3 regions of the Porticoccus hydrocarbonoclasticus MCTG13d genome follow, and region 3 is predicted to be linked to each of the others. Evidence: predicted binding sites of a transcription regulator. Region 3 holds the regulator's gene; each other region holds the start of a gene.
What was found. Region 3 encodes FNR, which switches genes on or off when oxygen is low (the NO sensors DNR and NnrR bind a similar motif). Its sites were predicted from a motif close to TTGATNNNNATCAA; they were not measured.

Region 1: the regulator FNR is predicted to act here: its motif matches at 1,888-1,901, upstream of U740_RS07665 (Yip1 family protein).
Region 2: the regulator FNR is predicted to act here: its motif matches at 2,507-2,520, upstream of phbB (acetoacetyl-CoA reductase).

Annotation. Positions count from the first base shown of each region.
Region 1 is NZ_JQMM01000001.1:1,603,376-1,607,476, forward strand. It holds gene U740_RS07650 (heavy metal translocating P-type ATPase) at 1-870, shown strand, start outside; gene ccoS (cbb3-type cytochrome oxidase assembly protein CcoS) at 911-1,129, shown strand; gene U740_RS07660 (sulfite exporter TauE/SafE family protein) at 1,129-1,863, shown strand; gene U740_RS07665 (Yip1 family protein) at 2,003-2,602, shown strand; gene U740_RS07670 (lipopolysaccharide kinase InaA family protein) at 2,694-3,425, opposite strand; gene gloA (lactoylglutathione lyase) at 3,720-4,101, shown strand, end outside.
Region 2 is NZ_JQMM01000001.1:2,400,755-2,404,855, forward strand. It holds gene U740_RS11425 (sigma-54-dependent Fis family transcriptional regulator) at 1-1,585, shown strand, start outside; gene phbB (acetoacetyl-CoA reductase) at 1,620-2,342, opposite strand; gene U740_RS11435 (thiolase C-terminal domain-containing protein) at 2,606-3,871, opposite strand; gene U740_RS11440 (AMP-binding protein) at 3,963-4,101, opposite strand, start outside.
Region 3 is NZ_JQMM01000001.1:1,703,894-1,707,994, forward strand. It holds gene argS (arginine--tRNA ligase) at 1-449, opposite strand, end outside; gene U740_RS08155 (BolA family protein) at 681-1,034, shown strand; gene U740_RS08160 (DUF4399 domain-containing protein) at 1,112-1,531, shown strand; gene U740_RS08165 (OmpW/AlkL family protein) at 1,640-2,335, shown strand; gene fnr (fumarate/nitrate reduction transcriptional regulator Fnr) at 2,438-3,157, opposite strand; gene U740_RS08175 (hypothetical protein) at 3,208-4,101, opposite strand, start outside.

The sequences.
Region 1 (4,101 bases), 100 kb from region 3:
GACCAAAAAGAATCTGATGTGCTGGCTATCGCTGCGACCCTGGAACAGGATTCCAGGCATCCCATTGCCAGGGCTTTTGCCGGCATAGCGGTGACGGATAGGGGAACTGACGTTGTTCAGGAAGTCGGATCAGGCATTTCCGCTACGATTGATGGAAGTCGCTTTGCTATCGGTCAGCCGGACTATATCAGCAGGTTGTTTGATCTTCCCATGCCAGCTATGGCACCAGTTGATGCAGGCCAGTTACCACTTCTTTTGGCGGAACAATCCCGGCCACTGGCCTGGATTATTTTACAGGATCAGTTGCGCTCCGGTGCGGCGTCTGCCATTCAGCAGCTGACAGCGCAGGGTCTGGAGACAGTTTTACTGAGTGGTGATCGTGTTGCAGCGGTTGAAAATATGGCGACCAAGCTGGGTATTCAGCAGTGGTTCGGGCAGCAGAGTCCAGCGGCAAAACTCGATTGGGTCAACCGCTGTCAGCAGGCCGGGCACCGGGTGCTGATGGTTGGTGATGGTATCAATGATGTGCCTGTACTGAGCGGTGCCGATGCCTCAGTGGCACTGGGTGATGCCAGTGATTTCGCCAGAATCCATGCTGACAGTATATTGCTATCGGGCAACCTCAATACATTGCCGGAAGTGATCGGTCTTGCCAGACGGACACGCCAGATCATTCGTCAGAATCTCACGTGGGCATTACTCTACAATCTCCTGGCATTGCCGCTGGCCGTGGCGGGAATGATTCCTCCCTGGGCGGCCGCGATTGGTATGTCTGCCAGTTCGCTATTGGTTGTGGGTAATGCCCTGCGGCTGAGTCGGCGTGGCGACGCACCCATGATGTGCTCACAACAGCCTTGTTTTGCCACGTGACGATGGCTGATACTTTTCATCTTTGGCAGGTTATAACCCAATGACCAGTTTGTATTTGCTGATCCCTGTGTCCCTGATTTTTTGTGCATTGGCGATATGGTTTTTTTTCTGGGCGGTAAACAGTGGCCAGTATGATGATCTCGACGGGGAAGGCGAGAGAATACTATTTGACGATGGGGCTGATGACCCTGTTGAGGTTGATGTCGAGGCTCGCCCCCGTCAACCTGCAGACTCTCCACCTTCAAAGAGCCCGGAATAATGTTTGAATTTGACAGTATGTCCATACTGGCAATGCTGGTTATTGGTTTGATGGGTGCCGGGCATTGCGTTGGTATGTGTGGCGGGATTGTCGCCGCACTGGGTTTTGCCGCCGATGATCAACGCAGGCGTTGGCCAATCCTCCTAAGCTACAACCTGGGGCGAATTACATCTTATGGGCTTATCGGTGCATTGGTCGGTCTGCTGGGATTGTTTGGGCATGAATACCTGTCTCTGGGGCCTTCTCTGCGTATTTTTGCGGGGGTGCTGCTTATTCTGATGGGGTTGTATCTGGCGGGTTGGTGGCACTTTCTGTCCTGGCTTGAGCGTGGGGGGCAATATGCCTGGCGCCATATTCAGCCTTTCGCTACCAGGTTGTTCCGTGTTCGTACGGTTGGCAGGGCCTTTCTGTTTGGTATGTTATGGGGTTGGTTACCCTGTGGTTTGGTGTACTCGGCGCTGGTTTACGCCGCTGCCACTGCTCATCCCGTGTCGAGTGCACTAGCCATGATGGCGTTCGGCCTGGGCACGTTGCCGGTCATGCTGGCCGGAGGTGTTTTCTCCAGTCAACTTAAGCGGTGGTTGCAGGTTCGTGCTTTGAGAACAGCCATGGGGATGATAGTCATCGTATTTGGTGCGTGGACCCTCTGGAATGCGATGGCCCATAATCATCAACGGGAAGTGACTTCTGAACAAAGTGATGGGATTAGTGCTCATCAGCACATGCACCATTGACTGTGGTAGGTGTTATAAGGGTTATTGATTTCGATCAATGCCAACGGTTTGATTTAAGAGGTATAAAAACAGGTGTTTTATAATAAACTATATATCTGTTGGCCGATTATTAGATTTAAATAAGAAAAACGGGGATTTTATGCTAGGTCACATTGCCGGGTTACTCTACGATCCACAGTCCGAGTGGAAGAAAATTGCTGCGCTGTCAGATGAGACAATCAAGCGCATGGCTATCTATTTTATATTCCTGGGTATGATTCCTGCGATCGGGTTTTATATCGGAACAACGCAGTTTGGCTGGACGATTCTCAATGATCAGCCCACAAGGATCACCGAGGGTAGTGCGATACCCTTGATAGTACTATTTTACTTTGCCCTCATGGGTGCGCTGGTATTTATCGGCTGGATGATTGCCTGGATGTCGAAAACCTACAATAGCGAATCCAGCCCGTTGAAAGGGTTTGTGTTTATGGGGCTCTGTTGCAGCCCGGTTTTTCTGGCAGGTATTTTCGCGGTTTATCCCATCTGGTGGTTGGACCTCCTGCTCGCTATTGCTGCCTGCAGTTATGCAATTCGGTTGATGTACCTCGGGATTCCCGATGTGATGAATGTGCCGGAGGACCAGGGTTTTCTCTATGCCAGTGCGATTTTTGCTGTTTCCCTTGTGTATGTGGTGGTTGTTCTGGTAGCTACCGTCTTGCTCTGGGAATATGTCGCGGCACCGGTTTTTACCGATTGAGAACAATGCTTTATAGAAACCGGGCGTAAGCCCGGTTTTTTTTTGCCTGGGATTTTTTTTCAGCCAGTCGTCGATAACCGGGGTTGCGGGGTTAGTTGCAATCGGTTGTCGAAAGCCAGGGCACACCTTTGTTTGGACTGAGGTAGGAAAATTGTCGATAGGTGGAATTGAAAATGCCCCAGTGGCGTTCAGTCATCGCGGGCATATGTCGGCGCATCTGGCGTATGTCGTGCCGGGAGGCCTGGCTAATGGATAACCGTCGACGGCATTTTTCGAGATCAATCAGTGCGACTTCAATCTCGTTGCTGCCCTTCCTTTCATGACGAAAAAAAATGTGTTTGTCATACAGACAGCCATGCTGCCAGCGACTATTGTGAAGTCTTGACAGAATCTCGCCAAGTTTTCGGGAGAGAGCATCGAGTGTCTCTTTTTTCACGAAATCGTCAGTTACGCTCTCCTGCCATGCCTCAACACTGGAAAACCCAGCCAATTCCCGAGTCGCCAGAATTGCCTGAATTGCCCCCTGGTGGAGGCGTGTTTGCGAAAAGACGACTTCCGGCGTTGATATTCCCAGTTTGTGGCACACATCCAGCCGGTGGGTTTCACGGGCTATGGTGGCATAGCCCAGTGGATGTCTGAGACTGCGACAAGTATGGTCAGTCTGTTTTTTGATGTAGTAGGTGGCGCCATTGATTCGGCATCGCTGGACACCACTTATTCCGCCCCGTCGATGGTTTGGTTCTTCAACCCAGGGGCCTTCCATTTCCCACCAGTAGTCAAAATCACTATCCGTTTGAGCGTCTCTTGATAACGTATTGATCATTATTATTATTCTTTTCTGGATAACGGTGAATGTCACGGTTGTTACATAAAAAGTACACAAAAATAGCTGAAAAAGCAAAACAGGGGGCTGTGGAAAAAAACTCTTGCTAATGGGCTTGGGTTACTAAAAAAGCCGATGGCCAAATCGATGTCTTTGTTAAAGGTTTTATTTGATTCAATTTGGATTTACTTTGTAGCATGGCTTTTTAGCCGAGACTGGCTGGAACTCAATACCCTTGCAAGTTGTTGCGGGTAAGTACGGACAGGTTCCGGAAATAATTAGAGAGGTAAGTTTATGCGTTTATTACATACCATGTTGCGGGTGAGGGATCTCGATACGTCCGTTCGCTTTTATACCGATGTGCTGGGGATGCAACTTTTGCGTCGCAAGGATTTCCCCGATGGCCGTTTTACTCTCGCATTTCTGGGTTATGGTGATGAGTCGGCAAACACTGTACTTGAGCTTACTCATAACTGGGATACGTCCACTTACAATCTCGGTGATGCCTATGGGCATATCGCCATTGGTGTGGAGGATGTCTATGCTGCCTGCGAGCGAATTCGTAGATCGGGGGGAAAGGTTGTCAGGGAACCCGGCCCAATGAAGCATGGCTCGACAGTGCTGGCTTTTGTGGAAGACCCGGATGGTTACAAAATTGAACTGCTGTCAGATAGTT
Region 2 (4,101 bases), 700 kb from region 3:
AGGCCATTCCGGCTCCAACGCCGTGGGTACCGCCATGGCAACCCGCAAGCCGACCCAGGTGCACGGCGAAGAACACTACATTCAGGGCTTCAAACCCTGGACCTGTACAGCAGCGGTGATCGCCGACCCCTACGACAACCAGATGATGGGTGTGATAGACCTGTCCGGACTGTGCAGCATTTACGATAAATTCCATGTGCCGCTGGTGGTGGCCTGGGCCAGCCAGATTCAATCGGGCCTGGCGAAAAAGACCTCGGACCTGTGGAGCCTGATCCTCGAACACAGCAACAGTCAGTTCGGCCACTACCGCAACACCGGCAAGCTGTTGCTGGACAAGCAGGGGCGATTGATCAACTCTACCGCCAACGCTGCTGCCGCACTGGACTCCCTGGGTATCGACTACGATCCCGAGACCAAACGTCGCCTGTCGATGCAGCGCTTCGGTGGCGATGAAATCGTCTACCCGCACGACGCGGGGCTGTGGGTGTCGGAGGATTGGGTGGAACCGATACTGCACAAGGGCAACATTGTCGGCTTTCAGGTGCTGGTGCCGTCACCGCGCCGGTCTACCTCCAAACCCGCCGCCGAGCCACTGGCTGCCGGCCCGACGACCAGCCTCGATCCGTTTGACGGCATCTACGGCAAGAGCCCCTCTTTTCAGGCCAGTGCGGACAAGGCCCGCAAGGCTGCTAATACACCGCTGCCAGTACTGATTCTGGGGGATACCGGGGTCGGCAAGGAAGTATTCGCCAAGGCCATTCACGACAGCAGCCAATACGCCGACGGGCCATTTATCGACCTGAACTGCGGCGGCTTCACCCGGGACATTCTCAGCAGCGAACTGTTCGGCCATGTGGAGGGGGCGTTCACCGGCGCGCGCAAGGGCGGCATGGTCGGCAAAATCGAGGCGGCCAATGGCGGCACACTGTTTCTCGACGAAATTGGCGAGCTGCCGCTGGAATTGCAACCGGTGTTTCTGCGGGTACTGCAGGAGAAGAAAATTTACCGGGTGGGGGACATCAAACCGATCCCCGTGGATTTCCGACTGATTGCCGCCACCAACCGCGACCTGAAAGGCGCAGTGAACGAGGGGCTGTTCCGCAAGGATCTGTATTTCCGGCTATCCACCGTGACCATCAGTCTCGACCCACTGTCGGGCCGCAAGGAAGATATCGAAGGAATCGCTCAATTGGTGATGGCGCGCATCCGCAAAACCGACGACATCTCAGCGAAACGCTTCTCACCGGGCCTGATGACGGCCCTGAAAAGCCGCGAGTGGCCCGGCAATATCCGTGAACTGGCCAATGTGGTGGAGTGCATGTGTTTTATGTCCACAAACGAAACCCTGACGATTGACGATCTCCCCGAAGGTTATCGGCCAGGGGAAAGCAATTTAGAGCCGGAGCACGTCAACGCCTTCATCACACCACCCCAGGGTAATCTGGACAGGGTTGAAAAATCCACCATTGAGGCCGCCATCAAACAGGCGGAAGGCAACATGACCCAAGCGGCCAAACACTTGGGCATCGCCAAGAGTACGCTCTACCAGAAAATGAAAAAATACCATCTGAAGAAGCCGACCTGAGAATAAGAGATAAAGTAAATAAAAGGCTCCGGCGCTAGTACATGTGCTGGCCACCGTTGATGGACAGGGTAGAGCCTGTAATAAAACCACTCTCATCCGACACCAGAAACAGTACGCCCCGAGCGATATCATGGGCGGAACCAAGCCGACCAACGGGAATACGGGCAACAATTTTTTCCAACACGGCGGCTGGCACGGCCCTCACCATATCAGTTTCCACATAGCCTGGGGCTACCGCATTAACCGTGATCCCCATGCTCGCACCTTCCAGCGCCAGCGCCTTGGTAAAGCCGTGAATCCCGGACTTGGCCGCAGCGTAATTGACCTGTCCATACTGACCCGCCTGACCGTTCAGTGAGCCGATATTGACGATACGACCAAAACGGCGCTCACGCATGCCCTCAATCACACAGCGACTCATGTTGAAACAGGAGCCCAGATTGGTATCAAGCACCTCCTGCCAAGATTGCGGGGACATTTTGTGCAAAGTGCCATCGCGGGTGATCCCCGCATTATTAACCAGAATGGAGACGGGGCCGATATCACGTTCTATCGTTTCGATACCGTTTTTACAGGCATCGAAATCGGATACGTCGAACTTGTAAGTGGGAATACCGGTCCGCTTCCTAAACTCGCTGGCCCGGTCATCGTTGCCTCCGTAATTGGCCACCGTCAGATAGCCCGCCTCCTTGAGCTCAATAGCAATGACTTCACCGATACCTCTTGTTCCCCCAGTCACCAGTGCTACTTTTGGCATCTCATCATCTCCTGATTTTTTATTCTTGCTACATCTACAACTACCGGTACCAAGCAGGCTGCGCAAAATAGCTTGCCGGAACCAGCTCTATCATAACCCACGGGACAATTATTAAACCAAGCCCACAGGAAAACAAATACTGTGACAACAAAAGTTCAGGAAGTTTGATTGGAATCAAGACTTTTTGGGGTGACGGGGAGATATCAAAAAAACTGGCAGGGGCGAACCGGTAGCCGGTTCACGCCCTGTCAGGGAGGAAAGCACTATTTGAGTCGACGCATAACCGAGACACAATTGGTCACACCGGAGCCACCGATATTGACGGTCATCGCCACTTCCGGATTACCCTTTGCCGCCACCCCTATCGGCTCGCCCACCAGTTGTTTGTAGGCCAGCGCATGCATCGATGCACCTGTGGCACCCACCGGGTGGCCCTTGGATTTCAGGCCACCAGACAGGTTGATCGGACAGTCACTGTCTGGATCGTATTTACCACTCATGAAATCGTAACCGGCACGGCCCGACTCGGACAGACCGATAGCTTCAACGCAGAGAAGCTGATTGATGGTGAAACAGTCATGCACCTCCGCCAGATCGAGATCATCCACGGTGGCTCCCGCTTCCTTCAGCGCCAAGTCGACGGCGTGACGGGTGGCGCGAAGCTCATGCAGACGACCGATGCGTTCCTTGAGCATCATCCGGTCCGTCACATGGCCGATACCGGACAACTCAACGGCATGCTTGAAGCTGGCTTTGGCATTATCGCTGGAAGTGAGCACCACTGCGGCCGCCCCATCGGTAATCAGTGAGCAATCGTGCAGGCGCAATGGCGGGGCGATCATCGGGTTACTACCCTTGCCCGATTCCGGCAGATTGAGGATCGCCTCGGCGGTAGTCAACTTGTTGATGTCCGGTATACTACCGGGGCCAAAATGCGCCAGTGGATTCTGGATACCATTGCGGTAATTCAGGGCACTGACATGAGCCAACATGATACGCAACTGCTCGGGAGAAAGTTCTTCTTTCTCTTGGTAAGCTTTACCCAGTTCAGCAAACAAACCGGGGAAGGTCATGCCCTTGTTACCTTCTTCCGGCCAGTAGGAACAACAGGACAGCGCATGGGTCACACCAGCGGTATTCAGGGTGTTCATTTTCTCGACGCCGATCGCCAGTACATTTTTGAACCGGCCAGAGGCCACTGCATAGGCGGCATTGTAGATGGCCAGAGAGGAGGTGGCACAGGCTCCCTCGGTGCGGGTGGTGGGCTTGAACAGCAATCCTTGAGGATCAATTTCCAGCGCCAGCGGCCCGACGTGCTCCTGGTTCACGAACAAAGATGGAGAGCAGGAGCCGACCCAGATGGCATCAATGTCCTTTGCTTCCAGCCCGGCATCAGCAATGGCACCAGCTCCCGCCTCTGTCAGCAATTCATAAAAGGATTTGAGATCCTCGACCTCACCGGTTTCACGGTCGCGTTTGACGAACGCACCAAACTTGCTGTTATACGCACCAACAATACTAACCTTCACAATATATCCTCACTACTATTACAGACAGATGGTTAAGTGTTTCAGGCCCGGCGGGCAGGCGTGTAAAAAGTGTAGTCGAAATGGTAACCGGTCAGATTTTCCGACCCGCCTCTTCCCAGAAAACCTTGCGAATCTCTTTTTTCAGAACCTTGCCAACGGGACTGCGCGGCAGCTCATCCCAGAACAGAATCTGCTTGGGCGCCTTCACGCTACCCAGTTTGCTTTTACAG
Region 3 (4,101 bases):
CCCAGGAACTCAAGGGTGCGAACTACTGCGTCACCGATAATCGTACTGCGCAGATGCCCTACATGCATCTCCTTGGCCAAATTGGGTCCGGAATAATCAACGACAACTCTCTGTTGATTCGGCACTGGTACACCAAGTTTTTCATCCCCGATCAGTTTTTGTAACTGAGTTGCAATAAATTGGTTTGACAGGTGAATATTGATGAATCCCGGGCCAGCAATCTCGACATGATCAGCAATATCAGTCAAATCGAGATGCTTGATAATCTCGGCGGCCAAATCCCGCGGACGGCTTTTTAGCCGCTTGGCAGCTGCCATGGCACCATTGGCTTGAAAATTGCCAAACTCTGGTCTGGTACTGAGGGCGATATTGGCCGGGCAGTCATCAGGAATGTTTGCTGCTGACATGGCAGCCCGTACACGTTGTTCGATCAGGTTTTTAATACTCATAAGCGGGCAGGATGTGTCTTGTTAAGAGAAAACGGGATTGTAGTACCCCAACTCCAAAAAGCCAGTAGTGGCGGTTGATGGATAAAGGGGCTGCCAGTATAGTCGAAGATCATGTCTATGCCTGACAGTAATCCGGCATTACCTTGGTTTTACGTTGATCAGTGGGTGATTTGAGATCGCTTTTTCGGTAATGGCCTTCTTCGCATGAATATTTTCGAAACAGGCAAGTAGTTGGGACGTTCATTATTAAATGGTTTAGATTTTTTCGAGGTGACATTGCAAGTTCAAAAGATCATTGAAAACAAACTGACAGCGGCATTTACACCGGATTTTCTCCAAGTGCTGAACGAGAGCCACATGCATGCGGTTCCCGTGGATTCAGAAACGCATTTTAAGCTGGTTATCGTCTCTGGTTCATTTGAGGGGATGCGGGCCGTTAAGCGTCACCAGCGAGTGTACCAGCTGCTATCTGATGAGCTGGCTGGTGGCGTTCATGCCCTGGCACTGCATATCTTCACGCCTGACGAATGGCGAGAGCAAAAGTGTGCACCTTCGTCACCAGACTGTATGGGGAAAAACGGCTAGTTCCGGAAGATCTCGCCACCGTTGAGCGGAGTTTGGGACCACTGACAATTATTCACGGATAACAATAGGGGTATTACATGAAAAAAATGCAAGCTTTACTGGTGATGCTGATGATTCTATCCCCGACAATTTATGCTGGTGGAACGACTGATACTGGTTCTGCCAGTGCCTATATTATTTCTCCCAAAGATGGTGAAACCGTGAGCAGTCCGGTGACTGTGCGATTCGGTCTGAATGGTATTGGTGTTGCGCCGGCAGGTGTTGAGCGGGAACATACAGGACATCATCATTTACTGATTAATGTTCAGCAATTGCCTGATAAGGACAAACCCATTCCGGCTGATGATCAACACCGTCACTTTGGTGGTGGCCAGACTGAGGTGAGTCTTGAACTGCCTCCTGGTGAACACAAGCTGCAATTACTCCTCGGAGACCATTTTCATATTCCGCACAACCCTCCAGTACTTTCTGAGCCAATAATCATTAAGGTGTATTGATCTAGCGCAAGTCGATGATTCTGTTTACTTAATCCAGATCAAATGGTGGTAGTGAAGCGCTTGGTTTAATGGCCTTGTCTTTTAGTGCTACCTTTCTGGAGAAAGTAAATGTTCAAGCAAAAAGCATTGTCGCTGGCAATTCATATGACCCTGGCCGGGAGTCTTTTGGCCGGAACCACAGGTGTTATGGCCTACGAGGCGGGAGATGTTATTGTCCGCGCAGGTGCCGCAACAGTTGAACCTAACGATGACAGCAGCCGTCTTACACTTAATGGTGGCGGGTTGCCGAACAGCAAGGCCTATGTCGATTCCGACACTCAGCTCGGTCTTACCCTGACCTATATGTTGACGGATCACCTGGGTTTAGGCCTGTTGGCAGCCACGCCCTTTAAACACGATATTAAAGCCAAAAATTTGCTGGTTCCCGGAAAGATTGATGCGGGTTCGACCAAACATTTACCACCTACCCTGACGCTGCAATATTTTCCGATGAAAGCTGAGTCCCGGTTCCAGCCCTATGCCGGGGTCGGTATTAACTACACAAAATTTTTCGAAGAGGATGTTGCCAGTGAACTTGAGGGGATTGTCGGTGCAGGCGGCAAGTTAAAACTTGATGACTCCTGGGGTGTGGCGTTTGAACTGGGTATGGATTACGCATTGTCCGATCGTTGGGTAGTCAATGCCGCAGTGTGGTATATCGATATCGATACCGATGCGAAATTCAATTTCCCGGGTGCTGAGGTGAAGACCAAGGTGGATATTGATCCACTGGTCTATATGGTGGGTATAGGCTACAAGTTTTAACTAAGAACTTGGTTAGCTAATTGCACAAAAGCCGGTTTCATAAACCGGCTTTTTTGTTTCTGTATCAATCAAAAATCAAAACAAGGGATTAATTGAAAAATCCTAGTTGGCCAACTCGCGTAGTTTGTCCAGATTGAGCAGCTCTACTTCCTTTTTGTCGACCTTCAGCAATGCCTGTTTTTGAAAGCGGCTTAATACCCGGCTGACAGTCTCAACAGTAAGGCCCAGATAATTGCCGATATCTGCACGTGACATCGGTAACCTGAATCGTGTGGCAGAGAGTTTAAGTCGGAAATTGCGGTTTGAAATACTCATCAACAGTGTTGCCACCCGCTCTTCGGCTGTATTTTTGCTGAGTAGGCTAAGAAGTTGTTGATCCCCAGTGATTTCCAGGCTCATCAACTGGAAAAAATGGCGTTGCAGTGTAGGGATTGCAATGCTCAGTTCCTGAAGACGGTTGAAGGGAATTTCACAGACGGAAGAGGTCTCCATGGCAACTGCAGAGTTGGTGTAACGATTCTGGCCTATACCATCCATACCGAATATCTCCCCCGGGAGGTGAAATCCAGTCACCTGTTCCTGGCCACTATTGCTAATTGTATAGCTTTTGATCGAGCCACTGCGAACCGCAAAGACAGAATCGAATTCTTCTCCAGCATGGTAGATATGGTGATCCTTTTGAAGAGGTTTGCCTCGCTGAATGATTTCATCCAGGCGTTCTACTTCCTTGGTTTGCAGTGCAAGCGGGAGACAGAGTGCATTCATACGGCAGTCACCGCAGTGGAATGTATTATTGTGGGGGCAGACCGAATCCATCGACATCTCTCTGAACCTCTTATGTCTCATTATAGCGGCGATCATGATAACGGTCATTAACGACCGTTACATCGACACGCCTGGAGACTATCGCAGAAATAGCGGAGATGGTCGAGACCCTGAATGGACAGCACCAGATAATCAGATTCTCTGGTGAGCCAGCCCAGAGACAGGGCATGTTGGAAAAGTTTGGCGAGTTCCGGGCATAACTTGATTGTCAGATCACAACTGGTTAGATGCACCCGATGAAAGCAGAGCAACTGATTGACCAGTTGCCAGGGTGGGAGATTCTGCGGTTGATGATCTGGAAATAGCCCCGTGCAATGCACAGGGAGGTGCTTTTCATCAAGGGCCTGTCGGTAGTCGTGAATGGAGTCGGTATTCTGATAGTAGCCATCACCCAATTTACCCAGTGCACCAAGGCCAATACCAACCCAGTCTATCAGGCTGTCTCTAGCCATTCCCCAGGGGGTATATTGAAGGGTCTTGCTCTGGCGAAGTTGCAGAAGTTTATGCCCTTGAATGACAAAAAAACGGTCCGCCATAAGTTGATAGTGCTGACTGCTCATTCTCCGCGAGAGTTGGCTCAGGGTTGCTGCACCCTCCATTGTCTGCAGCCCCTGTAACTCAATAATTGCCGGTTGATAGCGGATTAACTCAGTAAGCCAGTGGTCCAATGTGTCCGGGTCGGCCTGATTGACCTGTAGGCAGCAGTACCACTCTCCAAAGTGAAAGTCACTGGCAGTTGTCAGGATCGATGTAAATTGTTGTTTGTGGGGCGGTATTGCGGCATTAATGGTTAGTCGGAAGCAATCAAAATGAAGTCCCTTCATTAAGGCCAGTTTTTCGGTGGTTATATCTGTAAGCGTGCATTCAAAACCGTATTCACACGCTTTCTTGTTTCGGGGGTTGAAATAACTGTTGGATAAAAAAACCAGTTCTGTTAGTTC